DNA from 2 places in the Capnocytophaga sp. ARDL2 genome. Region 2 is predicted to be linked to the other one. Evidence: riboswitches for the same ligand, from Rfam matches in the RefSeq annotation. Region 2 holds a riboswitch; the other holds the start of a gene.

Region 1 (15,933 bases), 360 kb from region 2:
GAAAAACGAATTGGTTACTTCGGGGATTCAAGATGAAACAAAACAAGTAATGGAAAACCTCAGTGCTATCATTGGAGAGGCTGGTTTTACTTTTGAACAAGCGGTAAAAGCGACCATTTTTATCCGTGATATGGACAATTTTTCTCTAATAAACGAAGTATATGGAAGTTATTTTACATCTGAAACAGCTCCAGCTCGTGAATGTGTACAAGTAGAAAAATTGCCAAGAAATGTTAATGTAGAAATTTCAATGATTTTGCACAAATAATCAGTTTTTTATATTAATTCATAAAAAAGACCGTCCGAGAGGACGGTCTTTTTTTACTATTAAAACTTCAACGAAACTCCTGCTAAGAAGTTGAATTGTGCTTGTGGATAATATCCCGAAACTCTTTTGGTTTCAATTGTTCCAGGATTTGACCAGTCGTCATCAAATGTGTAGAAATATCCGTTGGAAATGTATTTTCTACCCAAAAGATTGTTGAACATCAAATTAAAATCTACTTGTTTGATGTAGCGTTCTGGCTTCCACGAATAATTAAACACCAAATCATTGGTAAAATAATTATTCAATACTGATTTATCATCTTTGGTATTGCTCATGTATTGTTTTCCAACATACTTTGGTATCCAAGTGATTTGCCAATTGTCTTTTTTATAGGCTATGCTACCTCCTGCAATCACATTTGGTGAAAAAGCAATCGGTGTATTTCCTAAATGCTGAATCACTCCATCAATCGAAGCCTTGAAATCGATATTTTTGTTGTCGCTTATCGCTACATTCGGTGCAAAAATCCAATTTTCTGCTAAAGGAATATAGGCATCGATTTCTACACCCAAACGGTAACTGTCTCCACTGTTTTGACGAATCGGTGCACCTGTATCGCTCAATGCCCCTGTCAGTACCAGTTGGTTTTTGTACCTCATATAATACACATTGACATTCACAGCTTGTTGTCTGTCGTTTTGGAAACGGTATCCTACCTCAAAATCGTTCAATCGTTCTGGTACTGGATTTCCATTTTTATAATCCTCACGGTTGGGTTCGCGATTGGCCCTTGCAAACGACGCATATACTTGTTGTGTATTGTCAATTGTATAAGTCGCCCCAACTTTTGGATTGAAAAAACGGAATGTATCATTTACATTTCCTGTTTCTTTTCCATTGGCTGTATAACCTACTTTTCGATATTGCAAATCTCCGTAAAATACAAAATCATTGACAAACCAAGTGGCTTTTACAAAAGTATTGAAATCATTTTTAGTAGAATTGTCAAAATAATATTGTTGTTTGTAATCCAATTCCACTGGTTCTTTTACCCACAACACCTCTCCAAAGTGATCGCCTTTGTATCTATTGGCAGCAGCACCTACAATTACTTCAACATCTTGAGTAGTGTATTGAGCCGATGATGTAAATCCGTAAAAATCATTGTCGAGGTATTTTCTCTGAATCAAATCACTTCGTTTTACCTCTTCCCCATTGATTGTCAACCCTTGAATACCGTAATTAGACAATTTTCGGTCTAATTTATAATTTTCATAATATCCATAACCTTTGGTATAGTGCAAAGCAAAGTTTGTACGCCAATTGCTCGACCATTTTTCACTCCAATGCAATTGATAATGATCTTGCCAATAGTTGTCGGTTTCGTTGTCGTAAAACTTCATAGTTCCATCCGCGTCATAATATACCCCACCCGAATTGAATGTACGACCGTGTTTATCAATTTCCTTTTGAGTAGCACCATTCCATGCTTGGTAGGTTTGTTGTTTTCCACCAAAAGTCAAGGCTTTGATCAATGTACCTTTGTTGATAAAAGTTCCCTGCAAGAAATAAGATGACATATCTGCCCACGCACGGTCTATATAACCATCTGAGTTCAATTTTGAGATTCGTCCTTGAAATTCTATGGTATTATTGAGCAATCCAGACGAAAATTTCAAAGTGTGTTTTCTAGTATTGAAACTACCAAATGAATTACTAATTTCGGCATATGGGTCATACGAAAACCCATCTGTCAATAAATTTAAACTCGCACCAAAAGCACCAGCTCCATTAGTCGAAGTACCTACTCCTCTTTGCAACTGAATGTTTTGTACAGAAGAAACAAAATCTGGCATATTTACCCAAAAAGTTCCATGAGATTCCGAATCATTGTAGGCAATACCGTTGAGTGTAACATTGACACGCGTAGCATCACTACCTCTCACACGGATTCCTGTATATCCCACGCCATTACCAGCATCAGTAGTCGTTACCACCGACGGCAATACATTAAGCAACACAGGTATATCTTGTCCCAAATTGCGTTTTTCGAGTTCTTTTTTGTCAAGGTTGGAATATGCAATAGGTGTATTTTTATCTGCTCGTACAGCTTTTACGATGATTTCTTCAAGCACTTCAACTTCATCATCTTTTTCTACCTCTTGAGCATAAAAATTACTTTGAGCTATCATACATAAGACAGCTAGAAAAATGTACTTTTTATTCATTATATAAATGTTAAATTAAAAGAAAAGAAGTTACCTAAATATTAGGAAAGATGAAAAATAATTGTAGTATTATTATCCCAAATAAAATAAACGTTTTTCCCTTGACAGCATTACCTGCCCAGGTTCATTGGGTATCATCTCAGCCAATAAATTAGCACCCCTTTTTAAATTGGTGCAAAGATAGAAGTTTTGATAATATTTTGAAAGAATAATTAAGAATAATTTTAGATTTAGTAGAAAAACGTTTTTACTCCTCAAAAGAGTTTTTAAATAATTGTTCTATAGCACCAATACCAAAAATATTGATTTTACGAGTACCAATACCTGCAAAAGCATTTTCAGTAATTTTCACTTTATCTTTACAAAGTACAAATTGAAACTTTTTATAGTCATATTCAAACCATTGCATTTCTTTTTGCTCATAAAAATAGATTGGTAGCATTTGAATTTTTGCCATTTCTACTGCCCATGCAGTACCTCCTTTTATTTCGATTGGTCGATGAGATGAACGTACAAATTCGCCAATGGCAAACACCTGCTTGACATACTTGATTTGAAACCAATTGCGGGCAAGTAATCGATAATATTTTTGGATATGACTACGTTTTAAAACTTCGTTTACTTTGACCACCATTGCTACGCCTTCGTGGTATTCGTCTTCTGTCAATTCGCGTTTGTGTTCGGAATTGTGAAATTTGGTCTTGTATGAAAATGGCACAACAGCTAATTGGTGAAGTAAAGAAAAGTATTCAAAATACGAATCAGCCCCTTCTGCTCCACCGGAATAACAAGTTATTTTATTTTTTTTTTTATCCATTTTCAAAAAAATATTGGTCAGTAAAAATATTTGTCGTATATTTGCATCAAATATCGCGGGATAGAGCAGTAGGTAGCTCGTCGGGCTCATAACCCGAAGGTCACAGGTTCGAGTCCTGTTCCCGCTACTATGGCTACTCTCCTTTTATAGTTGAGTAGTTTTTTTATCTCCATTTTTTCAAGAGATCCTTTTCAAAAATAATAAAAAAAGAGGTTAAGTAAAACACTAAACCTCTTTTTTTTATATAAAATCAATTTACAAACTCTTGTAAATTATATCAATATCTCCTACTTTGATATCTCCTGTTTCATAACCTTTCAAGAACCAGTATTTACGCTGTGCCGAAGTACCATGTGTAAAAGTTTCCGGTTGTACATGTCCATGCATTTTTGATTGGATGGCATCGTCACCAACCGCTTCTGCTGCACTGATGGCTTCTTCTATATCTCCTGCCTCTAACAAATGCTTATTTCTACTCGCCCAAACGCCTGCATAAAAATCGGCTTGAAGTTCTTGAGCAACAGACAATTTATTGGCTTGTGCTTTTGAAACACCTTGCTGTGCTTGACGGATTTTTTGATTGATTCCCACCAAAGTTTGCACATGATGTCCTACTTCGTGAGCAATCACATACGCAATGGTAAAATCTCCTCTTTTCGCACCAAATCTCGTATGCAATTCTTCAAAAAATCTCAAATCCATATACACCTTATAGTCACCAGGACAATAAAATGGACCTGCTGCTGAAGTAGCCGAACCACAGGCAGTGTGTACACCGTCATCAAATAAGACCATTCCTGGTTCTTTGTAGGTTTGACCATTTTCTTTAAAAATTTCTATCCAAGTTTCGTTGTTGTACACAAAAACGGCTTCAGAAAACTGTCCCAAAGTGATTTCCTCACTCGACAATTCTCGTGTTTTTACGGTTTCGTTGTTTGCTCCCCCTTGCGTTTGTTGAAGAATATTCCCTACCACTTGTCCTGTTTCACCTCCAAATAAAGTGAGTAGTAAGGCTACAATTCCGATGATTCCACCACCCATGATGGCTTTTCCACCTGTTGAAGTACCTCTACGGTCTTCAAAATTTTTACTTGTTTTTCTTTCCCATTTCATAACTTCACTAGTTAAAAAAAGACTGCTCTTATCAAGCAGTCTTTGAGTTATTGAATAATATTATCTTTCGTTGATTTCTTTGAAAGCTCTGAACGATTCACCGATGTATAATTGTCTTGGACGACCAATTGGTTCTTTGTTTTCTCTCATTTCTTTCCATTGAGCTACCCATCCTGGCAAACGTCCGATTGCAAACATTACGGTAAACATTTCTGTAGGAATACCCAAAGCTCTGTAAATGATTCCAGAATAGAAATCTACATTTGGATACAAGTTTCTCGCTACGAAATATTCGTCTTTCAAGGCTTTTTCTTCCAAATCTTTCGCGATTTTCAAGATTGGGTCATTTACTCCCAAATCTGCCAACACCTCTTCTGCTGCTTTTTTGATAATACGTGCACGCGGGTCAAAGTTTTTATATACTCTGTGTCCGAATCCCATCAAACGGAATGGATCGTTTTTGTCTTTTGCTTTTGCTAAATATTTGTCTGCATCTCCTCCGTCTTTTTGGATTTCTTCCAACATTTCCAAAACTGCTTGGTTCGCTCCACCATGTAGCGGTCCCCACAATGCTGAAACTCCTGCTGAAATTGAAGCAAACAAACCTGCATGAGACGATCCTACCATACGCACTGTTGAAGTCGAACAGTTTTGCTCGTGGTCTGCGTGTAAGATAAACAATTTATCAATGGCATTTTGTACCACAGGATTTACTTTGTATGGCTCTGTTGGTAATTGGAACATCAAACGCAAGAAGTTTTCTACATACGATTTTGTATTGTCGTAGTAATTCAATGGATAACCTTTTGCTTTTCTGTATGTCCAAGTAGCCAAAACCAAGAATTTACCCATGATTTTACAGATGGCATCGTACATTTGTTTTTCATTGGCAACATTTACCACACTTGGGTTAAATGCCGTCAACGCACAAGTAAGCGAAGACAACACGCCCATTGGGTGAGCATGCTTTGGGAAACCGTCAATAATCGATTTCATTTCCTCGTTTACCAAAGTATGCTTACGAATATCATTTTCAAACTGCTCAATTTGAGTTTTAGTAGGGAGTTCCCCAAAAATAATCAAATAAGCTACTTCTAAAAAGTTTGATTTTTCAGCCAAATCTTCAATAGAATATCCTCTATATCTCAAAATTCCTTTTTCTCCATCGAGATAAGTGATTGCACTTTTACAAGCTCCTGTATTTTTGTACCCTGGATCTAAAGTAACCAAACCAGTAGCTGCTCTAAGTTTTTCTATATCAATGGCATTTTCATTATCTGTCCCCTCAATTAAAGGCAAATCTACCTTTAAATCATCTATTGTAACTGTAGCTATTTTTGACATATTATTATAAAGTGAATAGATTGTTATTTTATACTTTTGGCGAATGTACTAATTTTCTAAAAAAACAGCAAATTTATTGTGTTATTTTTTATTTAAGAGGGATTGATATTATCTAATATTTTTTTTATAACTATTTGCTATCATTGCAATATGTCCCAAGTACTTGATTCCAACCATATCGTTATACAATAGAATAAGTATTTTAAATGATTGTATAGAGAAACATAATAACTCATACCCGTGGCTTGGTCTAGTTCTTTAGCGTTGAACTTGTAGCCGTTGTTGAAGTTAGTGGTTTGATTATGCTCCACAGCAAATTATCTCATTCGAGTTGTATTGTTTTGGTATTCGATGAATCTCCACTTCGTTTCGATTTCGCCAAAAGGCAAATAATCATAATACGCAACTGGTCTTCCGATATCATCTGTAACGTAAGCACTTGAATTTAAGTGGTCACCGTGGTAGTAATACACTCTATCGAGCGAGGGCTGTACGGGTTCAAAACCGTGTACAGGGGCTTTGCCACCTCGCCTCCTGGCTCGTTCGCTAAAAACAGCCACTGGCTGTTTTCTTAACGCTCCGCCCGGTGTTGGAACTGGCTCTTGGATTGTTGGCGTAGGTTCACACGGTAAAAATTGTTGTAAATACTCCCAAAACTCACAAGGATCCATTCGTTGTGGTTCTGGTGTTATAAAATATTTCATGATTATACCTTTTATTTGGCTATAACAGCGTTTTACATCTGCATTCAACCAATAGGTACTACTACTTTTATATACAGACAAATAAAACAATTGATATATCGCATTAATACAATCCAACTCACTGATTTCCTCTGGGGTGTACACAGGGTCGGTAATCACCACATCAATCACATCTGCGGGTGAGCAGTTTAATGCGTTTACGGCATAGAGTTTATCACAAGCATTTTGATAAGATGGGTCTGCATTGATGTTTTGTACCGCTGTCAAACAATCTGCCAAGTTTAAAACGAGGCGGATAGTGTCTTTAATTTTTCAAAAACAAATCTAATTTTGGAAATTGTTTATTTATTTCTTTATTGTTAATTCTTGAATTTACTCCATATTCTAACCCTATATTTACATATGCTTCAACAAGATGTTTTTGCTTCTCATTTAATCCTTCAATTGCTTTAATATAGTTATTTTCACCAATATGTAATATCAGTTCTACAACAATAATTCCATGTTCGTAAGCAACAGCATTATAAAACTCTAATAGAGATATTTCTTTTATTGCTTCATCGTCTCCATTGAGAGCTAGTTCCAATAATTCACAATAATAGATAGATTTATTATAAGATACAGAATAAAGTAATTCGTCTACTTTAATTCCATTAATTTCACAATTTGTTTTGCATGAAGCAACTAATAAAAACATTATGAATTTTGTATAAACAACACTTTTCATTTCTTAACATTTTTAGTTTCAATATTGTCTTTACCTATTACTTCAACCGTCCCATATTTAATTCGTTTTGAAAATATATTCCACCTTTGCCTTCCCCTTTTTTCAGGAACTGTTGAAGTTGTTGTACTGTCTAATATTTTTGTTAAAACTTCCCACTCTTCATATCTATTTTCTTTAGATGTATCACAAGTTATACACCCCCAACTTTCTGTACCTAAATGAAGTCTAAAACCGTCTCTTCCTGTATCATCATCTCTATCATTATATAAAGAAGAGTCTTGTTTATCAAGCCTATACCATCCTATATGTTTTGTATCTGAATTATTATCTAATAAATCGTAATTTCCATTTGGTAGTGGCTTTTGTTGAGGTCTCTTAGGATCTCTTTCTACTATACCATTTACTGACTTACCTCCACTAAAAACATTTTCTATAACTAAAACTTGATTATGAGTTAACTTTCCATTTTTATCTCTAATCCCTCCTTGAACATAATCTTTAGCTGAAACATATTTAGTGGGTAAGTATTTCTTATAATGATCTAAATCTATGATTAACAATTTTCTAGTACTCTTGTTAAATGTTATTTTCACCTCCTCTCCATCAGGATCAATAAAGTTTATTGGATTATTAGCAGTATAAACATAACCTCCAATATTCCTGTATTTCTCCGCCAACGGATCCACACTCACAAAAACCGACAACCTCGAATCATAATACCTCGCTCCATAGTAACTCATCCCTGTCGCTTCATCGAGTTCTTTAGCGTTGAATTTATACCCATTGTTGAAATTCGTCGTTTGGTTGTGTTCTACCATTGTTTCACCAAAAGGCAAATAATCATAATATGCTACTGGTCGTTCGATATCATCTGTAACGTAAGTACTTGAATTTAAGTGGTCGCCGTGGTAGTAATAAACTCTGTCCAACGATGGTTGTACGGGTTCGAGACTTATAAACTTATCTTTCACAAACTTTTTATTTTATCTAAACAACGAGGTAAATGTAATGATTTTTAGCAAAATAAAAAATGTTTAAAAAAAAATGAAAGGCAAACGGCTAACATCCTACCGATATTCAAAGAAATTCACTCCGCCAGGTTTACAGCTTGGCGGATTTTGGGGTTAATTACATCTCTTAGTTTTTTTAGCCATTTCTACCATTCTTTGATAAACACGACCACTGTTTGTATATTTTTCTTGTAGTATTTTATTTGATTTTAAACAAATTACATATATTGCTCCTTTTTCTTTATCGTCATAAATATCCTTTCCATCTAAAGGAGACAAATCTTCAAATTTTATCATACCTTTTTCTAATTTATAAAATGTTGAGTCTATCAAATTGTGTTTTTTCAACATTGTATAAACATCGTTTTTTGGGGTATTTGTAAATTTACTACCAATAAAAAACAAATCATCACCATACAAATAATATTTTTCAGGATACATACCGTACCCATCGTCATCAAGAATAACCTTATTAATATATCTATTTACAAAAAACATTTCTACATTTTCTTGAGTTTTGTAATTTGATACATCAAAAATATTGTCTTTTATTTTTGGTTTATATTTTTTAATAAAATGTTCTACTGCTTTTAAATGAGGTTCTTGAATATTATCTTTTCCTCTTGTTGATACACAACTATACAATAATAATGTGAAAACTATTATAGTCATTTTAAAACTAGTTTCTTTTGTATCTTTTTTCGACTCCATATTGATTGTATAAAAAATTTAATGTTTTTCCAAAAACATAATGAGGAATTATTTTATGCCTAGCCCTTTCTCTATCTTGACTACTAGGATCGTCATCATTTGGATGAGTATGAAAATGAATTTTAGTGTATCTACCTCTTCCTACAAAACCGTTCAAAAACTCATCCCTTACTCTAGTATTTTTATTCATTCGAATTGAATAAGAAAGATCTTTCTCATTTTTTAAATGTGGTTCTATCAAATAGTTCTTAACTTCTTCTTCCAATCTATTACCCAATCCATATCCAGAAATTTCTACTCCGACTACTTTCGAATAATTTTGAATAAAGTTTTGAATCTGAGTTTCACTTAAATTAGGATTTTCATTATTCTCTAAGCTAATTACATTATAATTCTCCTTAAAGTTTATACCATCTTATAATATTCCTTTTGGCACATTATCAATTGCTACTTCATTTTCTCCTCTTTTATTTGTTATCAAAAGTCTATCAAAATCGTCATCGGTCAATTGATGTAATGTAATTTCTCCTGTATCTTTATTAATCCTATAGTCATGGTCAGCCATTCCAGTAGGATCAACTTTATTAATGGGATTGTTACTACAATACTGATAAGGCGTCATTGTTTCCTCCGCCAAGGGATCAACCGAAATCCAAACACTCAACCTCGAATCATAATACCTCGCTCCGTAATAATGCTTATAAGAATGTATATCATCATCTTACCCTTTTACAATTGTCTCCACCGTCTGTTTTAGTAAAATCTTATGAGTATCGGTTTCGAGAAATTGATTGATAAAATAGACCGCCTTAGGTTTTTCATATTTTGACAAATCGCTAAAAATATCTTCTGAAATCGAATATTCATCGCCTTCGATAATCAAAACTACTTTTTCTCCTAACAGCTCATCTGGAATTCCTGCTACAAAAAATCTACGATGGATGTATTTTGACAATTTATCCTCTACCGCCTCGGGATTGATTTTCACTCCCCCACTGTTTATGATAAAATCGGCTCTTCCTTTCCAATGAAAACTGTTGTCGCCTATCAAATCTACTACATCATTGGTAGTGATTTTCCCATCGGGTAAAAATTCATTGGCAATCACTAAACAATTGCGATGGTCTGTTGAAATGTTCACATGAGGCAAACTACGAAAAACAGTGTCATCAATCGATTTTATAGCAATATGCGTGGCAGTTTCTGTCATTCCGTAGGTTTCAAAGGCTTGGACATTTTTCGATAACAATTGTTCTCGTAGTTTGTCGGATAATTTGGCTCCTCCGATGATAATTTTTCTACATTTTTCTATTTCGTGTAACGAATGTTCTACTTGCATAGGTACCATTGCTACAAAATCAAATACTGAATCTTGATTTTGCAAAGGCGTACTCGACGCTGGTTGCACCACAAGATGCCAACCGTTGACCATTGCTCTGACTACCATCATCTTTCCTGCAATATATCGAGAAGAAAGGCATAACAAGACTTGACTTTTTTCGCCTAATTGAAAAAATTCTGCCGTTGCCCTTGCAGACTGAAACATAGCTTTTTTAGACAATAATATTTCTTTAGGTGTACCCGTCGAACCAGAAGTATGAATACTGACAAATTCTTCCTCAGACAACCATTCTTTGACTGATTCTGAAAATTCTATCCAATGAGTATCAGTTGAATGTTGCCAAAAGTAGCCATCCTTTTTCCATTTATCCAATGAAAAAAGTTCGTCGTTTATTGAAAAATTGGAGTTTAATTGCATAATTATTATTTGGGAAAGCAATTCGTATATTTTTTACCACATAAAAACATAGCTTTCTTACCACTGAGAACCTAAGATTTTTTTAGATAGCAAAAACACTACGCTTTTTTTTACCCTTCTCGTTCATTTCTCTATTTTACTCAGATATTTCTAATATGATAAAAAAACAGTATTTAAAACCAATTAAATACAGTGTATTTAAAGCTGATTATCAACGAGATTGTTTTTTGATACTTTATAAAAAAATAACTCATTAGTAATATCATCCTCTAAACGATAGCAATTTCCCAAACGACAATTTAAACTTAAATCGCTTGTGAAAGAAATACAGCAGTAAAGGAAAGATGACAAATACTGGAATAAATATTTCAAATGTAGAATTTAAACCATTTTCGTAAATAAATACCGATGGTACTTGAAACACAGAGTCTGAAGAAGTTACCAACAAACTTCCTATCAAATTGTTTGCTGCATGAAAACCTATTGCCAATTCGCTTCCTTCGTCCAAAAGTGTCAACGCTCCTAAAAACAATCCAGTACCTATGTAATATATCATTACGGTTACACCCATCGCCTGAGCCTCTGGGTTGGAAATATGCATCAATCCAAACAATACCGATGGAATAATCCACGCCAAAATCCTGACACCTGTCAAAGCAAATACTCCTTGCGTCATATATGAGCGAAACATCAATTCTTCACAAGTAGTCTGAATCGGTACTAAAATGATTGCTATGAGAAACAAAGGAAAAAATTTATTTATATCAAATTGAATAATAAACTTTTCAGGGTCTAAAACATATTCTATTCCCAACATACAAATCATTAATACTGCCCAAGTGAAAAATGCGGTAAATATCCTTTTGAAATCTATGTTCTCTCTCGAAGTAATCAGTTGTGTAATTGATTGTTTGTGAACCAAAATCGACCAAATCAACAATCCAATCAATAGGAAAACAAAGGGAATCAACATAAAGAAAAATGTCATATTCTGCCCCATTTGCTTTGCCATAGTAGCAATCATATCGGCTGTGTCCATACCCCTAGAAGCCAATAAATTTGCTCCAAAAAATAAACAAATTGCAATAATACCTATTGCATATAAAATTTTTGAGTTTCCGTCTTTTTTAACTTGATTTAAAAACATTTTTTCTTATTTTTGGGCTAAATTACAAAAAAATATGATACAAATTATTCACAATCCTCGTTGCAGCAAATCTCGAGACGGTTTGAACTTTTTATGCGAACAAAATCTCTCTCACGAAGTAGTAGAATATCTAAATAATCCATTGTCTGTTGATGAAATCAAAGATATTTTGAAAAAACTAAACCTTTCTCCTATCCAATTGGTAAGAAAAAATGAGGCGATATGGAAAGAAAACTTCAAAGACAAAAATCTCTCTGACGAAGAAATTGTCGAAGCTTTGTACGAACACCCTAAATTGATCGAACGCCCTATTTTCATCAAAGGAGACAAAGCTGTGATTGGTCGTCCGTTGGAAAATATCAACACATTATTGTAGATAAAAATAAACAGGAATTCAATATCTTTGCAAAAAAATCAAGAGATTATGAGTGATGTAAAAATTACGATTATCGACCGCAATGGAACAGAACATACCGTAGATGCTCCTACCGATATGAGCATGAATATTATGGAGTTAGTTCGTGCGTATGAATTGGCAGAAGAAGGTACAATTGGGATATGTGGCGGAATGGCTATGTGTGCTTCGTGTCAGTGTTATGTGCTCAACGAAGACGAAATAACGCTACCTGAAAAAAATCCAGATGAAGAGGCTATGCTTTGGGAAGCGTTTAATGTGCAAGAAAATAGTCGATTGGGTTGTCAAATCCATATTACCAACGAAATCGATGGATTGAAAGTGCAACTGGCACCTGAAAGTTAGAATACAAAACAAAGGAAAATATTTATTATGTTACAATTACAATATATAAGAGAAAATCAACAGCGTGTCATCAAAGCACTTGAAAAAAGAAATATCAACGCTACTGAATTGATTGAAAAAGTAGTAGAATTGGACGAAATCCGTCGTGCTACTCAAGTAGAATTAGACAATATTTTGGGCGAATCAAACAAAATTTCTAAGGAAATTGGTCTTTTGATGAAAAATGGCGAAAAAGCCAAAGCCGAATTGTTGAAAGAAAAAACCGTTCAACTAAAAGAGCAAAGTAAAAATTTAACTGAAAAATTGAACGAAACTACTGCGGAGTTGACGGAAGAATTGTATAAAATTCCGAATGTTCCTGCGGATAATGTTCCAGAAGGAAAAAATGCCGATGATAATTTGACGGTTTTTGTAGCAGGTGAAGTTCCAACACTTCACGAAGGTGCATTACCTCACTGGGAATTGGCAAAAAAATACGACATCATCGACTTTGATTTGGGAGCAAAAATCACAGGAGCTGGTTTTCCTGTTTACAAAGGAAAAGGTGCAAAATTGCAAAGAGCTTTGATTTCGTATTTCCTCGACAAAAATACAGAGGTAGGATATAGAGAATTTCAAGTACCGCATTTAATCAACGAAGCATCGGGGTATGGTACTGGGCAATTGCCAGACAAAGAAGGGCAAATGTATCATTGCCAAGTGGATGATTTGTATTTGATTCCAACTGCAGAAGTACCTGTTACCAACCTATACCGCGATGTGATTTTACAAGAAAGCGAATTGCCTATTTGTGCTACAGGTTACACCCCTTGTTTCCGTAGAGAGGCAGGTTCGTACGGAGCACATGTAAGAGGATTGAACCGCTTGCACCAATTCGACAAAGTAGAAATCGTACGCATCGAGCATCCAGAAAAATCGTACGAAGCATTGGACGGAATGGTAGAACATGTAAAAACGATTTTGAACGAATTGAAATTGCCTTACCGTATTTTGCGTTTGTGCGGAGGAGACATGGGCTTCACATCGGCATTGACGTATGATTTTGAGGTATTTTCAACAGCTCAAAACCGCTGGTTGGAAATTTCGTCTGTATCAAACTTTGAAACATATCAAGCCAACCGCTTGAAATTAAGATTTAAAGGAAAAGACGGTAAAACACAATTGGCACATACATTAAACGGAAGTTCATTGGCATTGCCGAGAGTTATAGCAGGTATTTTAGAAAACTATCAGACGCCAGAAGGAATTGTTATTCCAGAAGTATTGCGTCCGTACTGTGGTTTTGATATTATTGATTAGTTTTTTATTCAATACATAGACACATAGTTTTTTACCACAGAGTACCAGATATTTTTTAAAAATTAGAGACGCTTTTCTTTTGAAAAAAGCATCGTTCGATATTTCGTAAAGCAACTCGGGGAGTTGAACCATTCGTAACCCAATGCGTCAGCTTTGGGACAAAAAAACAAAGAAAAAAATGATTATATACAATGTAACATTAAACATAGACGAAAGCATACACGACGCCTGGCTACAATGGATGCAAGAAAAACACATTCAAGAAGTAGTGGACACAGGATGCTTTGTTTCAGCGAGATTGGTCAGAGTATTGGTTGATGAAGAAATGGGTGGAATCACCTATTCTGTGCAATACTATGCCAATACAAAAGAAGATTTAGAAAGATATAGAAAGGAATTTGCTCCAGCCTTGCAACAAGAAGGAATGCAACTATTTGGAGATAAAATGCTGGCGTTTCGTACAGATTTGGAAGTAATCAAAGAATTTTATTCAATTCATGAGATTCCTCATTAAAATTAAAAAGCTGTCTGAAAAAATCAGACAGCTTTACTTTTTCTTAAAATCTATATCCTACAGAAATACCTCCTTTTTTGTAAAAATCATTAAAACTATCAGAAGAGAAATTTCTTCCTATACCTAAGTGTAAATCTAATATTATTCCTTTAGAATTTACCCATTTCCAGCCCAATCCAAATCCTATTCCTACATTTGTTTCTGTTTTTTCAGAGTAATCAAGAGGCACATTGGGATTTCTATTGATATAAACTCGTTGTGTAGCTCTAATAATATCTAAAGATCCATCAACAAAAAATCCACGTGATTCCAAACTTTTTTCTTTTGAAAAATAAAAGCGATAAAAAGGACTAATTACAATATCATTTCTCTTTGTGTCCTCATAATAGCTCTGCTTTTTCATCTGACTGTTAAAATCCTTAAATCCCATTCTGATATATACTCCATAGCCTGCACTATCATCGCCAACATATTCATAAGTAAATCGCGCTTCGCTATCTGCAATCATTCTTATAGCATCGAATCTCACTTCATGCTTTCTATTTTCTATGGGAGTATAATCAGTACTTTGGGCAAATAATCCTTGTGAAATTACAATGGCAATTAATCCTATTTTTCTCATATCTATTTCTTTAAATTAAAATCTATACCCTATAGAAAATCCACCTTTAAAATATGCTGGTGACAAATCTGGATGTATTATATTTCTTCCAGCTCCTAAATAAAATCTAAAACAAAACCTACTGAATTTACTATTTCCCATCCAATTGTAAAACTCATTCCTGCATCGAAATAGTTATCTACTTTTTTAACTGGTTTTCCTATCCCATTTTCTTCAACTACAGCATGAGTAGTAATGTCTTTTGCATATTGCAAATCAATAGCTCTTTACACAAACAATCCTTTGTTTTTATGCCTTTGTCTTTCTAATATATAGTATCGAATATAAGGCGATGTTGAAAACATAAGAATATTATCTTCATATATCCCATAATCTCTTTCTATATGCCATAAGCAACATTTACACCGTATGTGATAGATTGTGTAGTAATTCTTTCGTAAGCAACATCAATAGAATGTCCCACCAAAAGGCTTGAAACATCCCACTTTTACTCGTGCGTTTTACTGATATCTATTTCCTGAGCTGTAGTCGTCATTCCCAATGACAAAATGTATGGTAAAATTATTTTTCTCAAACGTTGAATTTATTAAAATCTATATCCTAATGACACACCGCCTTTGAAAAAAGCATTTTTTAAATTTGGATGTAATATATTTCTTGCAACTCCGGTGCTTAAATCCAATACAAAACCTTCGCTATTTATTATTTTCCATCCTAAGGCAAAACTCATCGCTAAATCAAACTTTGTAGATTCTACAATAGTTGTTTTTACTGGATAATGATGACTTTCTGAATAGATTCTATTAATATTTATATAATCTGTAGAATGTAAAACAATAGCTCCTTCTATAAACATTCCTCTGTTTTGTTTGCGTTGGTTTTCTAAAATATAATAACGAACATAAGGATT
Region 2 (15,933 bases):
TTCGTTGCCCTTCAACACCAATTTCTTCTATAAATATTTGTCGGCTGTAACGCATGTTAGTTGTTAGTGATTAGATTTTAGTAGTTAGTAGTTTTTTTTCTTGGTTTCAATAAAATGTTTTATCAATTAAAAAATCAGTAGGTGCAAATTTTACAGAAAATAATTTTTTTACTTTTCCTCTTGTTTAAAAATCACTTTCTTGACGAACTCCCGAGAAATCCTCGATTGTTGAATTTTCTTCAAGTTTATTTTTCACATTGATTATTCTCTCAAAAAACCATATTCATATATTTTTGGTTTGATTTTGTCAGCCAGTATTTTTAGTTTTTCTCTCAATTCTCCAATAAGTGTAGTATAACGTTCATCGGTGCTTTTGTTGTTCATTTTACCTTTTTCGTTTCTGCCTTGAAAATGTTCACGAATGTCGTACAAACTTGGATTGAGCCTCACCCCCGACCCCTCTCCCAAAGAGAGGGGAGCGATGACTTGAAAATAATATCTCCACAATTCACGACCAGCATCAAAAACAGCGATGGCTTCTGCTGAGAAATGCCTCACCCCAACCCTCTCCCAAGGAGAGGGAGCTATTTTTTCTTCGGAAAACAGTGAAGTTTTTTCCCCTTCGAAAGTTAGGGGGCTGATTTTCCCTTTTATAAAATGGGTCATAAAATTACTCGCAAATTTTTCTGGGGCGTTTACTTCGCTTTCGGAAAAAGGTATCCAATGATTGACGCCTTCGTTTGATGAAATGCGGTTTTGTCCGTGAAAAAGTGTGTATGCCAAACAGTCATTCTGAAATTCGGTGTCGGTTTGCCAGCCGTCATTTGGATATAAAAACTGGTCTCGATCATTGAGCCAATCCGCAGGTATGCAATGACGAACAGCGAAGAAGACACAAGTTTTTATTAAATTAGACGAATCTATATTTAACGTACTTCTATATCTTCTATTATTTCTATCAGATATTTTTACAATGTAAGAATTAATATTAACAGAATTTTGACCTTGAAAATCATTTCCACCTCGACAACTTAAATGTCCAATTTTGTTTTTATCATCTAATTTTTCAAAGATCCAATTACTAATAGGAGTTTCTGTGTTATAAATCTTTTTTTGCTTTAAATACCCTTTAGTACTGAAACTTTCACTCTCAATTGCATTAAATTCCTCATCAATTTTGGTATCCCAAATTTTAAATCCAATCGGAAATTGACCTTTTACATTGTCAAAAGTATCTGCTGGAACCAAAAAAATTTTTTCGAGCTTCGCTCGAAAGTTTTTTCTGAAATCCGAGAAATTTGGTGATTGCAGAATTTTCAACTTTGAAAATTCTGCAATCACGCTGTTAGGGATTTCCTTGTAAATTCGGATTAAAAATTGGGCAAAAAGTTCATTACTTCCTTTTTTCATTAAAGGCTTGTATTTATCTAATACTTTCGTTTTTGAAACTCCCGTTTTATTTTCTCTTTCTCCCTTAGAACCAACCTCTGCATACGGTGGATTGATATACACTACCAACTTTTTTCTTTTTTCTTCGTTGTTGATGATTTCAAAAAGGCTGTCGGGAAGTTTTCCTCCTTGGGAAATAGGCACAAACTCGTCATTCAGAAAATCAAACTGAAAGACATGGCTTTTCAAAAGGTTGGCTCCGTGTTCTATGCGTTCGTGCATTACATTTACATCGGCTTGGTCGAGGGTAGAGGCGTAGATGTGGTATTTGTTGGTCAATCCTGCCAAGAGGTTGCCCGTACCTGCTGCACAGTCCCAAATGTAATAGTTGTCTTGCCAGTTTTCGCCCAAATAATCGGTGAGGTATTTTTGGGAGAGTTCTACCCATATTCGAGGGGTAAAAAATGCTCCTTTGCGTTCGCGTATGTCTTGCGGTACCAACAAATCGCGGCGTTCGATGATATAATCTTGGTATTCTTTGAGAGGTGGACGTTTGTAGCGTTTCCAAAACTGCTGATAGGTGTCTTTGTTGCGTATGCCAATGGTGGCATCAAACATTTGTTTGAGGTTTTCCTTGGCTATTTTGTAGCCTTGGTTTTGGTATATTACAAACAGATTGTCTCTGATAGATTGGTCGTCAGAAATACATTGGGTGTTGTTGTCGTCTACAAAAAGGTCGGCGAGGTAAAAATCGCTGTCGAAAATGTTATTTTTTTTGAGGAAGTCCCAATTTACCTCAATGATAGGTTTTACAATTTCTAACCAACGTAAGTATATGGGAATGAAATTGTTTTTGTCAATTTTTATTTTGGCGGTGTCTTGTGCTTTGGCAATGTTGTTTTTGATGAAAAAACGCAGTTCTTTTTCTTCTTTTTCATAATCGTAAATATGAGATTTTTCCTTTAAAGTGCTTTCTATACGCTCTTTGATGAGTTGAAACTCTTTGGTTTCGTGGTTGCTTGGCATAACATTCCAATTGAAATCATTCATATAGAAAATATCTTGTACACTGAGGTAGGGTACAAAGGCTATTTTCTTGAAATCAAACGCTCCGAGAAAGGCAGGAGGCAAGGTTTTGTCAAAAGTTCTGGCTTTACCAATGGTCAAAATCAACTGTACGAACATTGTAGTAAGGTCGTAATTGCCTGTTTTAGCTTCTGCCCAAAGTAGGGGAGTGCGTCCAAAAAGATCGTTTTGGATAGGGAAAACGGTAAAGTCTATGTTTCCGATGATTTCGGTAGTATCAAAGTTTTTGAACCAATCTTGTCCTATTTTATTTTTTAGCTCTTCTTCTCGTATATTTTTATATTTCATTTTATTGTTTTATAGGAATGTCTTATTAAGAAATAATAATATTTAACAAAGATATACATTTCATAAATAATCAACCAAAACTAACATCCCAATCTTTCATTACGGGTTCGTAGCCTGTTTGTTGAATGAGTTTTTTAATGTCTTCCATAGAGCGTTCGTCACTGGTTTTAAACTGTTCGAGCGATTGTTTGTCTACGGCATAGCCACCAGGATTGGTTTTGGATGCGGCACTCATCGTAGTAGCTCCGAGAGAAATGATATGATTGCGGAATTTTTCATTTTCACGGGTTGAAATGGAGATTTCCAAATCTTCGTTCCAAATTCGGTAGGCACAAATCAGTTGCAACAAATCGCGGTCTTCCATAATGAAATTGGGTTCTATGATGCCTTCCGCAGGGCGAAGTCGTGGAAAGGAAACCGAATATTTGGTTTGCCAATAGGTTTTTTGAAGGTAGTCGATATGCAAGGCGTTGAAAAAACTGTCCACTCGCCAATCTTCCAAGCCAAGTAACACGCCTAAGCCTATTTTGTGAATTTGGGCTCTACCAATCCGGTCGGGCGTGTCTAATCTAAACTTAAAATTGGATTTTTTACCTTTGGGGTGATAGACTTTGTAAGCCTCCTGATGGTAAGTCTCTTGATATACCAACACAGTATGCACACCACAGGCTTTTAGTTCGGTATATTCTTCTTCGGAAAGCGGTTGTACTTCGATAGAAATATGCGTAAAATGCGGGTGTAAAAGTTGGATAGCGTTTTTGAAGTAGTCCACACCCACCGTACGATTTGCTTCGCCACTCACCAGCAAAATATGCTGAACGCCCATAGATTTTAGTGCCATAGCTTCTATGAGGATTTCGCTGTCGGACAATGTTTTACGTCGGATTTTGTTGTCTAAACTAAATCCGCAATAGCTACAAATATTGTGACATTCGTTGCTCAAATACATCGGAGCATAGAGCTGAATGGTCTTTCCAAATCGTTTTTGGGTAATGCGTTGAGACATCTGAGCCATTTGCTCCAAATACGGAGCCGCCGCAGGAGAAAGCAACGACATAAAATCCTCCACCGTGCGTTTGTTTTTCGCCAAAATATATTCCACCTCACGAGTCGTAGCCGTGTAAATGCGTTCTTTTATCTGCTCCCAGTTGTATTGTTTGAAAGTGTTTATAAATCCGTTGCTCATAACCGATTTAAGATTTGTTGTTTTTTTTCTATAAAGGTGTCGAATTCGACCTTATAGACTTTGATTTTTTTTTTATTAAACCACATAGATAGCATAGTAACATAGATTACTTTGAGTGAAATTTAGACGCTTCGCTTTCATTAGTTCACATAGAATTTAATGGTAAAATCCTATGTTTTCTATGTTTCTATGTGTTTGGTCTGCTATTCCATCAAAAACGCCGTCAGCGGACTTGAAGCATTGGCACCAGAATGCACCGCTCCCAAACCAGCTTCGTAGGCTTTTCTACCAGAAATTACGGCTTCTTTAAAGGCTTCAGCCACCAAAATAGGTTGCTGAGCCACGGCAATAGCGGTGTTTACCAATACGGCATCAGCTCCTAATTCCATGGCTTTGGTGGCATCAGACGGAGCACCAATACCAGCATCTACCACTACTGGAACTTTACTTTGCTCGATGATAATTTCCAAGAAATCAATGGTTTTCAAGCCTTTGTTACTGCCAATCGGAGCTCCCAACGGCATCACAACGGCTGTACCTGCGTCTTCCAAGCGTTTGCACAAAACAGGGTCGGCGTGGGTGTAGGGCATAACCACAAATCCTTTTTTTGCCAATTCTTCCGTAGCTTTAAGCGTTTCGATTGGGTCGGGCAACAAATAACGAGGGTCAGGGTGAATTTCCAATTTTACCCAATTGGTTTGCAAGGCTTCACGAGCCAATTCCGCCGCTAAAATCGCTTCTTTGGCGTTTCTTGCCCCCGAAGTGTTGGGTAGTAAATTGACTTTTGGCAACTGCAACGCCGAAAGCAAATCGTCGTTTTCCCTTGAGGTATCCACGCGTTTGAGAGCCACCGTTACCAATTCCGAATCCGATATTCGAACCACTTCGGTCATTTCCTGTAAACTTCCAAATTTACCTGTTCCCAAAAACAATCTGGAAGCGAATGTTTTATCTGCTATTTTTAAGTGTGTCATTGTAATATGTTTTTAATTGTTTGTACCAACTCTGGCTGTTTTGTAATCAATCCCGAAAGGGCTACACCGTATATTTCTGTTTCTTTAATCGCTTGTAAATCATTAAACTCTATTCCGCCAATGGCGATGATTTTCGGAATTTCAATCTGCTGTTCTTTTAGTTGAGTAAAGATATTTTTGTAACCTTCCAAATCTAAAATAGGACTGAGTTTTTCTTTGGTAGTCGTAAAACGGTACGGACCTAAGCCGATGTAATCGCAGCCTTCGTTGATGCGTTGAATAACATCTTCCAAAGTGTTGGCTGTACCGCCGATGATTTTATTTTTGCCCAAAATTGCTCTTGCAGTAGTGATTTTTTCGTCGTTCAATCCTAAGTGAATCCCACAAGCATCTACAGCCTTGGCAACAGAAACAAAATCGTTGATGATTAATGACGCTTGATAGTTTTCGCAGTGGATTTTTATGGTTTCAGCTAAATTTGTGATTTCTTTATCCATAGCATTTTTCCATCGTAGCTGCACCCAATCTATGCCTTGGTCTAAGGCTGTGCGAATATTTCGTTTTTGTTCCTTGGCTGTAAGACCTTGTGAAATATATTGTAATTTACTGATTTTCATTGTGTTTTCCTAATAAAGAAGCATTGCTATTCAAAAATTTTTCTACATATTGTTTGCCTAAACGACAACTTTCTTCCAACGATTTTTCTTGTGCCAAATAAGCTGTAATTGCCGACGACAGCACACACCCCGAACCGTGTTTGGGATAAACAGTCGCTACATTGGGGGGAAAATCAATGATTTGATTCTTGAAAATCAACGAGTCCGTTCCCAATTGTTCGGTGCGATGTCCGCCTTTGATCAACACCGTATTTCGTGGCGAAAGATAGTTTTTCAGTACTTGGTATTCCTCAAAATTTGGGGTGATTAAATCTATCATTTCTAAAGTTTTGGGTAATAATTCTAAAGTTTCCGTAGCGAAAAAATCCACTCCAGCCGATGCTTTCAACACGGTATCCCAAACGATTTTACATTGAGGTTGCAACTGTTTGATTTTTGAAACTATTTTGTGTAAATAATTGACATTCGGTACAATACCGATTTTTACCACCGAAAAATCGTATCGGTTCATTAAAGTTGAAATGCTATTTTCAACCGTTTGAATAGGTTGCCACTGTAAATCAAAAAACGCATCTTCGGTTTGCAAAGTATTCGCCGTGATGATTGCCATAGCATACACCTTGAGTTGCTCAGCAGTTTTTACATCCGCTAAAACTCCTGCACCACCGCTTGGATCAAATCCTGCTATGCTGAGTATTTTATTAGACTCCTGCATTTTTTATCAAAATGAATTCGAGACTCAGTGAGTCTCGAATCTGGAAAAATTTTCTTTTTCATAATTCGAGAGACACTATCTCTCAAAAGTTATTTATTATCCTTAAAATGTAATTTACTGATATTGATGAGCTTTTGAAGTTCTTCCTTCGTTGGGAGATAAGGTAAATACTTCGCTGCAAACAATTGTTTTCTATCGGCGAGTACAGAATATTTGGCAACGGAATCGCTTTTTTCAGCACATAAAACCAAACCAATTGTAGGATTGTCGTCAGTTCCTTTGTGAATTTCGTCGTACAAACGAACATTGGTATCCATTTGTCCAATATCTTGATGTTTTAATTTCTCTAACTTTATGTCAATCAACAAGAAATATTTCAATTTAAAGTTGTAAAACACCAAGTTTATGTAAAAATCTTCATCATCAAATCGAATGCGTTGTTGGTGTTCTACAAAAGCAAAACCTTTGCCCAATTCGAGTAAAAGGTGCTGAATATTATTGATAAGACTTTCCTCTACATTCGATTCATGGTATGGTTTGTTAGACAGATTTAAAAAATCCAAAATATAAGGGGCTCTTAGATAGTTTTTAATGTTATCTGCCAATTTTTCGGTTTTTTCCTTAGCTTCGGCAATTACTAAATTTTTCTCCTGTAAAGCCAAAAGTTGCTCATAGTATAATACGCTAATTTGTCTATCCAACGTCCTTACGCTCCAATTTTGACTAATTGCTTCTTGATTTTCAATATGTAACAAGCATCTATAGTACGACCAACTCAATTCGAGACACAGTGTGTCTCGAATTGGAAACTGCAAATAAAATAATCTTATTCTACGGATGTTGGTAATATCAAAACCTTTTCCGTAATGTGTTGTGAGATAGTCAGAAATCTGTTGTAATTGCTGTTTACCGTATTCGGCTCGTTTTTCTCCGTTTTGTTCTTCTTCAACAATCAATCGTCCTATTTATCAATAGCTTAGTATCATAGCAGAATTTATCACACGATTGACTTGCATTCGTGCTTGTTGTAAATTTTACCTATGTTTTCCAATAAAGTGGTCATTTCTTTCATTTCGTATTCCTTTTTTTACAAATGTAATCCATTTATTATATGCTTTTGAGGATACATTTCAGCCTAAAAAACTCCTCAAACGGATCTTTACTCAACCAAATACTTCCCAACAATGCAGCACCGTCTGCTCCGTGTTGAAGTACTTTTTCGATATTTTCGGCGGTTATTCCTCCCAAGGCGAGGAGTTTTGTGTGAAAATTGGTTCGCATGAAAATTTGAGCCAACACATCAGAATGTTCTCCATAGCCTTTTTTGGAAATACTCAGAAATACAGGCGACAAAAATGCGTATTGCCAATGTTCTTCCAATTGATTGAAATCGTCTATACTGTGAACAGAAGTGGACAAATGCCAATGTTTAGCTTGTGGAAAATTTTCGTTTTTTCGGTCTATTTCTCTGATGTGTAAACGATGAATGCCAAATTTTTCAGCCAAATGAAAATGTGAGTGCAAAACAATTTTTGAATAATAATTCGCCTTTATTTCCCCTAAATAAAACCTCATTTCATCATCTGAAAATTGATATTTCCGTACATGCAACAACTCCAAACCATCGTCAAATAATTGATTGATTATTTGGGGTTCGCAGGGGATTGTATTTTCTGGAGAAATGATGATTAGCATTTTTCAAATTATTAAGATAGCCATAGCGGTTCATTTGTCCAATCGATTAGATTACCTTTTCCTTCAGATGGAATACCTAAATATTTTATAGCTACATTGAGATATTTATTAAACAAACGTATCAACTTTTTTGTAAAACTGTTATTTGGATTGACATGAATCAACAAATACTTAAATACACACAAGAAGTAAAATGTTCTTTTGTTATTGTTAAATCTGTCGTTCATCCAAGCACCTTTTGGTTTTAACAATCTTTCGGATTCTACTGTCAAATCTTTGTTCCACAATCGGCTATGATGAACACAAATATTGCGAACATAGGTAAGCGTGTGAAGTCAAGAGGTAAGAACAGTATAATGAACATCGAAAAAATGGGTAATGAGTTTTTTATCATCATTGTTTTTCAATCCTTTGTAAATATTTGATAATTCACCAATTGTCAAAAGCTCAAAACACATCCACGCAGGAGGATTGCTCGGATTGTCGTAATTATCAATACAATGCTTTATAAAACTTCTGGTTTTGGTGTTGTCTTCGCTTTTGAAATTATAGCTTGAAAATCTGAAAAAGGATCTATTTTTATTCCTTTTTTGTTGTAAAACGATGCTATAAATTAATTTTGATTGTCGTGCCAATGACTATCATTATATTTCATTGCCATTTGATAAATAAATTGTGTACGGATAGCAACTTCTATACGCTCAATACAATCAAAAACAAAAAATCTCAATTCTCTATCAAACGAATAAGTATCTATAATTTACTTGAAATCAACTCTTTCGTTGAATTTGTCTTTTTGAGATTGATATGGCAGAAAATAAGCACTCAACCGATTATATATAAATTTCCTTTCCTTTTTCTACAAATTCCTTTGATTTTTCCAACATACCTTTTTCGTTGGCTTCGCGGATTTCTTGGGTGATTTTCATTGAACAGAATTTTGCGCCACACATTGAGCAGAAATGTGCCATTTTTGCTCCGTCGGCAGGAAGTGTTTCGTCGTGAAATTCTCGTGCGGTGTCTGGGTCGATCGACAGGTTGAACTGGTCTTCCCAACGGAATTCAAAACGGGCTTTACTCAACACATTGTCACGGTATTGAGCTCCAGGGTGTCCTTTGGCTAAATCTGCAGCGTGAGCAGCCAATTTGTAGGTGATTACTCCGTCTTTTACATCTTTTTTGTTAGGCAATCCGAGGTGTTCTTTTGGGGTAACATAGCACAACATCGCACAGCCAAACCAACCAATCATCGCAGCTCCAATCGCCGAAGTAATGTGGTCGTAACCGGGTGCAATATCCGTTGTCAAAGGTCCGAGTGTGTAGAAAGGAGCTTCGTGACATTCCTTCAATTGCTTGTCCATATTTTCTTTTATCATGTGCATCGGAACATGCCCTGGTCCTTCAATCATCACCTGCACATCGTGTTTCCAAGCGATTTTTGTCAATTCGCCCAAGGTTTCCAACTCCGCAAATTGAGCCGCATCATTTGCATCGGCAATCGAGCCTGGACGCAAACCGTCGCCTAACGAAAAGGCAACATCGTATTTTTTCATTATTTCGCAAATCTCCTCAAAATGCGTGTATAAGAAATTTTCTTTGTGGTGAAACAAACACCATTTTGCCATAATCGATCCACCACGAGATACAATTCCAGTTACACGATTGGCTGTCAAATGAATATAACGCAAAAGTACCCCTGCGTGAATGGTAAAATACGACACCCCTTGCTCGGCTTGTTCAATCAAAGTATCACGGAAAATTTCCCAAGTTAGGTCTTCCACCACACCTTTTACCTTTTCCAATGCTTGATAAATCGGCACAGTTCCAATTGGTACAGGCGAATTGCGAATAATCCATTCGCGGGTTTCGTGTATGTTTTTTCCAGTTGACAAATCCATAATCGTATCGGCACCCCAGCGACAAGCCCAAACTGCCTTTTCTACCTCTTCTTCGATGCTCGATGTAACGGCAGAATTTCCGATATTGGCATTGATTTTCACCAAGAAATTTCGCCCAATAATCATCGGTTCGCTCTCTGGGTGGTTGATATTGTTGGGGATTATCGCACGACCAGCTGCAATCTCATTACGCACAAATTCAGGAGTGATTTTCGATTTTGGCGTATTTGCCCCAAAGCTATGCCCTTGATGTTGAAAATCCATTCCTTTGGTCGCTAGATCCAACTGCTCAATGCGTTGATTTTCACGAATGGCAATGTATTCCATTTCAGGCGTAATGATACCCTTTTTTGCATAATGCAATTGGGTAACATTCATTCCCTCTTTGGCACATTTTGGTTTGTGATTGTACTGAAAACGCAGCTGGTCTAATTTTTCGTCATTCAATCTTTTTTGACCATATTCCGAAGTAATTCCGTCCAAAACATCTACATCTCCACGATTGAGAATCCACTGTTCACGCAAACGAGGAAGTCCTTTACGCACATCAACTTCATAATTTTCATCGGTATAAGGCCCCGAAGTATCATACACCGTAATTGGAGGATTTTCTTCAACACCGCCATTAGTCAATTTTGTTGGATGCAATGAAATTTCACGCATCGCCACTTTTATCGAATGAATTTTCCCCTCAACATACACTTTCTTAGAACACGGAAAAGGTGTTGTTGAAATCTCGTGTTTATTTTCCATTATTATTGTTTTTTTATTACTAATTAGATTATACTAAAATATTTGTGGAATATTTTTTACCACATAGCCACATAGATATTTTTACAATTGAGAATCAGAGATTTTCTTTTTAGATAACATAGACGCTTCGCTTTTAGAGAAAATATAGACTAAATGTGTGTAATTTCTAATAGTTTAAGTTCTGTAAAATCAATTTACATGCTATCAATTATCAATTGTTCATTGCCAGTCCCGAGACATTCGGAATTAATTGTTCATTAACCATTAATAATTAATTACCCTCCCTGCGTAGCGGTGATTATCAGTATATTATCATTAGGTTGTAGGGGAGTAGTTGCCCAGAGATTACGAGGTACAACGGAATTATTTACCGCCACGGCGATACCCAAATCTTTGAGCAAATTTTCGGCAATAAGCAACTGTTCCAACGACGGCGGCAGTTGGTCAAAAGACTTTTTTTGGTGATTGATTGTGAGTTCCATTCCTAAAAAAATTAAGTTACACTTTAGGAATGTTTATTTGGGAATGAAGACAATATCCCACTCAAAACAGACTACTTTTCCCTACGCTAGTATGAACTAGATCAGGTTCAAAGGGTAAAATCTCAGCCTATCAGAAAATAGACACCCCTAAAGCATTGCACAAATATAGAAAAAATATTTAAAAGAGTGAATTATTATTTTTTGGGCGTGCCCCTCTACCATCAACTTCCTCGTTCCTCGTCAGTCTTTGGTAGAGCGTCGCGTCGTCCGCTATATCTTTTGTGTCGGCAGTTGTCTCCACAAAAGGATGCCGTTCCCACCGCTCATGCGAGTAGTTACAAAGTTCATTGTTCAGTTCTACAAACTTTGTATCTTTGCGATATGAAAGCACCATTAGCAGAACGAGTTCGTCCGAAAAAATTAGAAGATTACATCAGTCAGCAACATTTGGTAGGAGAAAAAGGTATTTTGACTCAAATGTTGAAAAACGATTTGATACCCTCAATGATATTTTGGGGAACACCCGGAACAGGAAAAACCACTTTAGCTGAAATCATTGCCTACGAAAGCAAACGACCATTTTATATCCTCAGTGCCATCAATTCTGGGGTAAAAGAAGTGCGTGAAGTCATCGACAAAGCAAAAAACAACGGAGATCTATTTGCACAGCGACCTATTTTGTTTATCGACGAGATTCATCGTTTTAGTAAGTCGCAACAAGATTCACTATTGGGTGCTGTAGAACGAGGATGGGTTACGCTCATCGGTGCCACAACCGAAAATCCAAGTTTTGAGGTTATACCTGCATTGCTTTCTCGTTGTCAGGTTTATACATTAGACCCCTTTGGACTTGATGATTTGAAAGCCTTGCTACACCGAGCGATGGAGGTAGATGAAGACTTGAAAAAACGAAAAATCACTATTAAAGAATATGAATCTCTATTTCGATTGTCGGGTGGCGACGGACGCAAATTACTCAATACCTTTGAATTGGTGATCAATGCCGTTGGCGAAGATACCATAGAAATCACCAATGAAAAAGTAATGCGAATCGTGCAGAAAAACATGGTGCTTTACGACAAAACAGGCGAACAACATTATGACATAATTTCGGCATTTATCAAATCCATTAGAGGAAGTGATCCCAACGGAGCCGTTTATTGGTTGGCACGAATGATAGAAGGAGGAGAAGATGTAAAATTCATCGCCCGTCGATTGATAATTTCCGCATCGGAAGACATCGGTTTGGCAAACCCCACCGCATTGATTATGGCAAACAATGTGTTTCAGGCAGTGTCGGTAATTGGAATGCCCGAAAGTAGAATATTGCTCAGTCAGTGTGCGATTTATTTAGCAACTTCGCCTAAGAGCAACGCCAGTTATATGGCGATAGGCAAAGCCCAATCGGTAGTAAAGCAAACAGGAGATTTATCGGTGCCATTGCACTTGCGAAACGCCCCAACCAAACTCATGAAAGAAATGGGATACGGACAAGAATATTTGTACAGCCACGATTTTCCAGGTAATTTTGTTCAGCAAGAATACTTACCAGACGAACTGATAGGCACTACGTTATACGAACCAGGAAAAAACACTCGTGAACAACAAATACAAGAATTTATGAAACAACGCTGGGGCGGAAAGTATGGGGAGTAGTTTTTTGTAGATTTAATCATTAAGGCACAATAAATCAACTTCGCCAAAGATCTAACCACAGCGGTAGAACTTTGGCGAATTTTTTTGTGGAGTTATTTTAAATACATAGAAACATAGGATACATAGGTTTGTTACGCAGAGAGTATAATTCGTGTAATTTCAAACACAGTAGGTGAAAACTCTGTGTTTATCTGCGATATCTGCGAGAGGTTTTCAACACCGCAGGTGTAATCAGCCTCCTGCTACCTCCTTTTAGCCTCACGCTCAAGAAAAAATAAAAATAAATTTGTTTTGAAGTAAATAATTTATATATTTGCATCCCCAAAAATAGGTAGGGGTTAAATAATTGAATGTAGATAAATTTAATAAACATTATGCCAACAATTCAACAATTAGTAAGAAAAGGAAGAACCCAATTGACTAAGAAGAGTAAATCGGTTGCTTTGGATTCTTGTCCTCAAAGAAGAGGAGTTTGTACGCGTGTTTATACTACTACACCTAAAAAGCCAAACTCAGCGATGCGTAAAGTAGCTCGTGTGCGTTTGACAAACGGTAATGAAGTAAACGCTTACATCCCAGGAGAAGGACACAATTTGCAAGAGCACTCGATAGTATTAGTTAGAGGTGGAAGGGTAAAAGATTTGCCAGGTGTTAGATACCACATTGTGCGTGGTGCTTTGGATACTGCCGGAGTAAACGGTCGTACGCAAAGAAGATCTAAATACGGTGCAAAACGCCCTAAAGATGCGAAAAAGTAATAACTTAAAAACTTTTTAAGAAAAAGACATGAGAAAAAGACAGGCAAAGAAAAGACCTCTTTTACCAGATCCAAAGTTTAACGATCAGTTGGTAACAAGATTTGTAAACAACTTGATGTGGGACGGTAAAAAATCGATTGCATTCAAAGTGTTTTATGATGCATTGGATATCGTAGAGTCTAAAAAACAAGATGAAGAAAAAACATCTTTGGAAATTTGGAAAGATGCTTTAACTAATGTAATGCCACATGTAGAGGTGCGTTCGCGTCGTGTAGGTGGTGCTACATTCCAAATTCCTATGCAAATTCGTCCAGATAGAAAAATTTCTATGGCTATCAAATGGATGATTCTTTATGCAAGAAAAAGAAACGAGAAATCTATGGCAGCTAAATTGGCGTCTGAAATCTTGGCAGCAGCTAAAGAAGAAGGTGCAGCTGTAAAAAAGAGAATGGATACTCACAAAATGGCAGAGGCAAACAAAGCATTCTCTCACTTTAGATTCTAATTTTTAAAAGAATAAACCAAATGGCTAGAGATTTAAAATACACTAGAAATATCGGGATTGCAGCTCACATCGATGCTGGAAAAACGACTACAACTGAGCGTATCCTTTTCTATACTGGTAAAAACCACAAAATCGGAGAAACTCACGAGGGATCTTCTACTATGGACTGGATGGAGCAAGAGGCTGAAAGAGGTATTACTATTACTTCAGCTGCTACTACTTGTACATGGAACTTCCCAACAGACCAAGGAAAAAAACTTCCTGAATCTAAAGAATATCACTTCAACATCATCGATACTCCAGGACACGTTGACTTTACCGTAGAGGTAAACCGTTCGTTGCGTGTATTGGACGGATTGGTGTTCTTGTTCTCGGCAGTTGACGGGGTAGAACCACAATCTGAAACCAACTGGAGATTGGCAGATAACTACAAAGTTCCTCGTATGGGATTTGTAAACAAGATGGATCGTCAAGGGGCTAACTTCTTGAATGTTTGTCAGCAAGTAAGAGACATGTTGAAATCAAACGCAGTGCCTATCGTATTGCCAATCGGTGATGAGGCAGATTTCAAAGGAGTAGTGGACTTGGTAAAAAATCAAGCAATCGTATGGCATGAGGAAAACTCAGGAGCTACTTTCGATATCATCGATATTCCTGCTGATATGATGGACGATGTAAAACAATATCGTGGACAATTGATCGAGGAAATCGCTGCTTACGACGAAAACTTGTTAGAAAAATACATGGAGGATGAAAACTCTATTACTGAAGAAGAAATCCACGCTGCATTGCGTGCAGCTACTTTGGATATGAGCATTATCCCAATGACTTGTGGTTCTTCGTTCAAAAACAAAGGAGTACAATTCATGTTAGATGCTGTATGTCGTTACTTACCAGCTCCGACTGATAAAGAAGCGATCGAAGGTACTAATCCAAACACAGAGGAGCCAATCTCTCGTAAACCATCAGTAAATGATCCGTTTGCAGCATTGGCATTTAAGATTGCTACAGACCCTTATGTAGGTCGTTTGGCATTCTTCCGTGCATACTCAGGAGGATTGGATGCAGGTTCTTATGTATTGAACACGCGTTCAGGAAACAAAGAGCGTATCTCTCGTATCTACCAAATGCACGCAAACAAACAAAACCCAATCGAAAGAATCGAAGCAGGAGATATTGGAGCAGCAGTAGGATTTAAAGATATCAAAACAGGTGATACATTGTGTGATGAGAAACACCCAATCGTATTGGAGTCTATGATATTCCCAGATCCAGTAATCGGTATCGCAATCGAGCCAAAAACAAAGGCAGATGTAGATAAAATGGGTATGGCTTTGGCAAAATTGGCAGAAGAAGATCCAACATTTACAGTGCGTACAGACCAAGCTTCAGGGCAAACAATCATCTCAGGAATGGGAGAGTTGCACTTGGATATCATCATCGACCGTATGAAACGCGAGTTCAAGGTGGAGGTAAACCAAGGAGAGCCACAAGTAGAGTACAAAGAGGCATTTACTCGTAAAGCAAACCACCGTGAGGTTTATAAGAAACAATCAGGAGGTCGTGGTAAATTTGGGGACATCGTTTTCGAAATTGGGCCAGCAGACGATGTAGATGGAAAACCATTTGTAGGATTACAGTTTGTAAACGAAGTAAAAGGAGGAAATGTACCAAAAGAGTACATCCCAGCAGTAGAAAAAGGATTCAAAGAAGCAATGAAAGAAGGGCCATTGGCAGGATTTGAAGTTGACGGGTTGAAAGTAACTTTAGTTGACGGATCTTATCACGCGGTGGATTCAGATGCATTGTCATTTGAGTTGGCAGCAAAATTCGGATTCAAAGAATCAGCAAAAGCTGCAGGAGCTGTAATTTTAGAGCCAATGATGAAATTGGAAGTACTTACTCCAGAAGAAAACATGGGGGACATCGTA

What was found. A riboswitch is a leader RNA that binds a small molecule or an ion and turns the genes downstream of it on or off. The one in region 2 is predicted to bind thiamine pyrophosphate.
Region 1: another riboswitch for thiamine pyrophosphate. It lies ahead of AB4865_RS11525 (TonB-dependent receptor); the one in region 2 lies ahead of thiS (sulfur carrier protein ThiS).

The regions. Positions count from the first base shown of each region.
Region 1 covers NZ_CP168034.1:2,281,541-2,297,473, forward strand. Annotated here, with positions in the region: gene AB4865_RS11520 (Rid family detoxifying hydrolase) at 1-268, shown strand, start outside; gene AB4865_RS11525 (TonB-dependent receptor) at 328-2,496, opposite strand; TPP riboswitch at 2,577-2,668, opposite strand; gene AB4865_RS11530 (hypothetical protein) at 2,744-3,313, opposite strand; tRNA gene AB4865_RS11535 (tRNA-Met) at 3,368-3,440, shown strand; gene AB4865_RS11540 (neutral zinc metallopeptidase) at 3,569-4,426, opposite strand; gene AB4865_RS11545 (citrate synthase) at 4,487-5,770, opposite strand; gene AB4865_RS11550 (hypothetical protein) at 6,088-6,753, opposite strand; gene AB4865_RS11555 (hypothetical protein) at 6,779-7,201, opposite strand; gene AB4865_RS11560 (RHS repeat domain-containing protein) at 7,198-8,172, opposite strand; gene AB4865_RS11565 (hypothetical protein) at 8,326-8,922, opposite strand; gene AB4865_RS11570 (hypothetical protein) at 8,891-9,187, opposite strand; gene AB4865_RS11575 (RHS repeat-associated core domain-containing protein) at 9,338-9,586, opposite strand; gene AB4865_RS11580 (AMP-binding protein) at 9,644-10,681, opposite strand; gene AB4865_RS11585 (lysostaphin resistance A-like protein) at 10,944-11,828, opposite strand; gene arsC (arsenate reductase (glutaredoxin)) at 11,863-12,204, shown strand; gene AB4865_RS11595 (ferredoxin) at 12,253-12,588, shown strand; gene serS (serine--tRNA ligase) at 12,616-13,887, shown strand; gene AB4865_RS11605 (DUF4286 family protein) at 14,066-14,401, shown strand; gene AB4865_RS11610 (hypothetical protein) at 14,445-15,023, opposite strand; gene AB4865_RS11615 (hypothetical protein) at 15,119-15,277, opposite strand; gene AB4865_RS11620 (hypothetical protein) at 15,610-15,933, opposite strand, start outside.
Region 2 covers NZ_CP168034.1:132,890-148,822, reverse strand. Annotated here, with positions in the region: partial or broken gene AB4865_RS00830 (ThiF family adenylyltransferase) at 1-55, opposite strand, end outside; gene AB4865_RS00825 (hypothetical protein) at 262-2,763, opposite strand; gene thiH (2-iminoacetate synthase ThiH) at 2,834-3,949, opposite strand; gene AB4865_RS00815 (thiazole synthase) at 4,153-4,923, opposite strand; gene AB4865_RS00810 (thiamine phosphate synthase) at 4,920-5,540, opposite strand; gene AB4865_RS00805 (hydroxymethylpyrimidine/phosphomethylpyrimidine kinase) at 5,527-6,255, opposite strand; gene AB4865_RS00800 (PDDEXK nuclease domain-containing protein) at 6,345-7,211, opposite strand; gene AB4865_RS00795 (thiamine phosphate synthase) at 7,363-7,950, opposite strand; gene AB4865_RS00790 (hypothetical protein) at 7,962-8,222, opposite strand; gene AB4865_RS00785 (Abi family protein) at 8,286-8,585, opposite strand; gene AB4865_RS00780 (Abi family protein) at 8,564-8,680, opposite strand; gene thiC (phosphomethylpyrimidine synthase ThiC) at 8,784-10,601, opposite strand; gene thiS (sulfur carrier protein ThiS) at 10,877-11,083, opposite strand; TPP riboswitch at 11,145-11,242, opposite strand; gene AB4865_RS00765 (replication-associated recombination protein A) at 11,465-12,739, shown strand; gene rpsL (30S ribosomal protein S12) at 13,114-13,497, shown strand; gene rpsG (30S ribosomal protein S7) at 13,526-14,002, shown strand; gene fusA (elongation factor G) at 14,023-15,933, shown strand, end outside.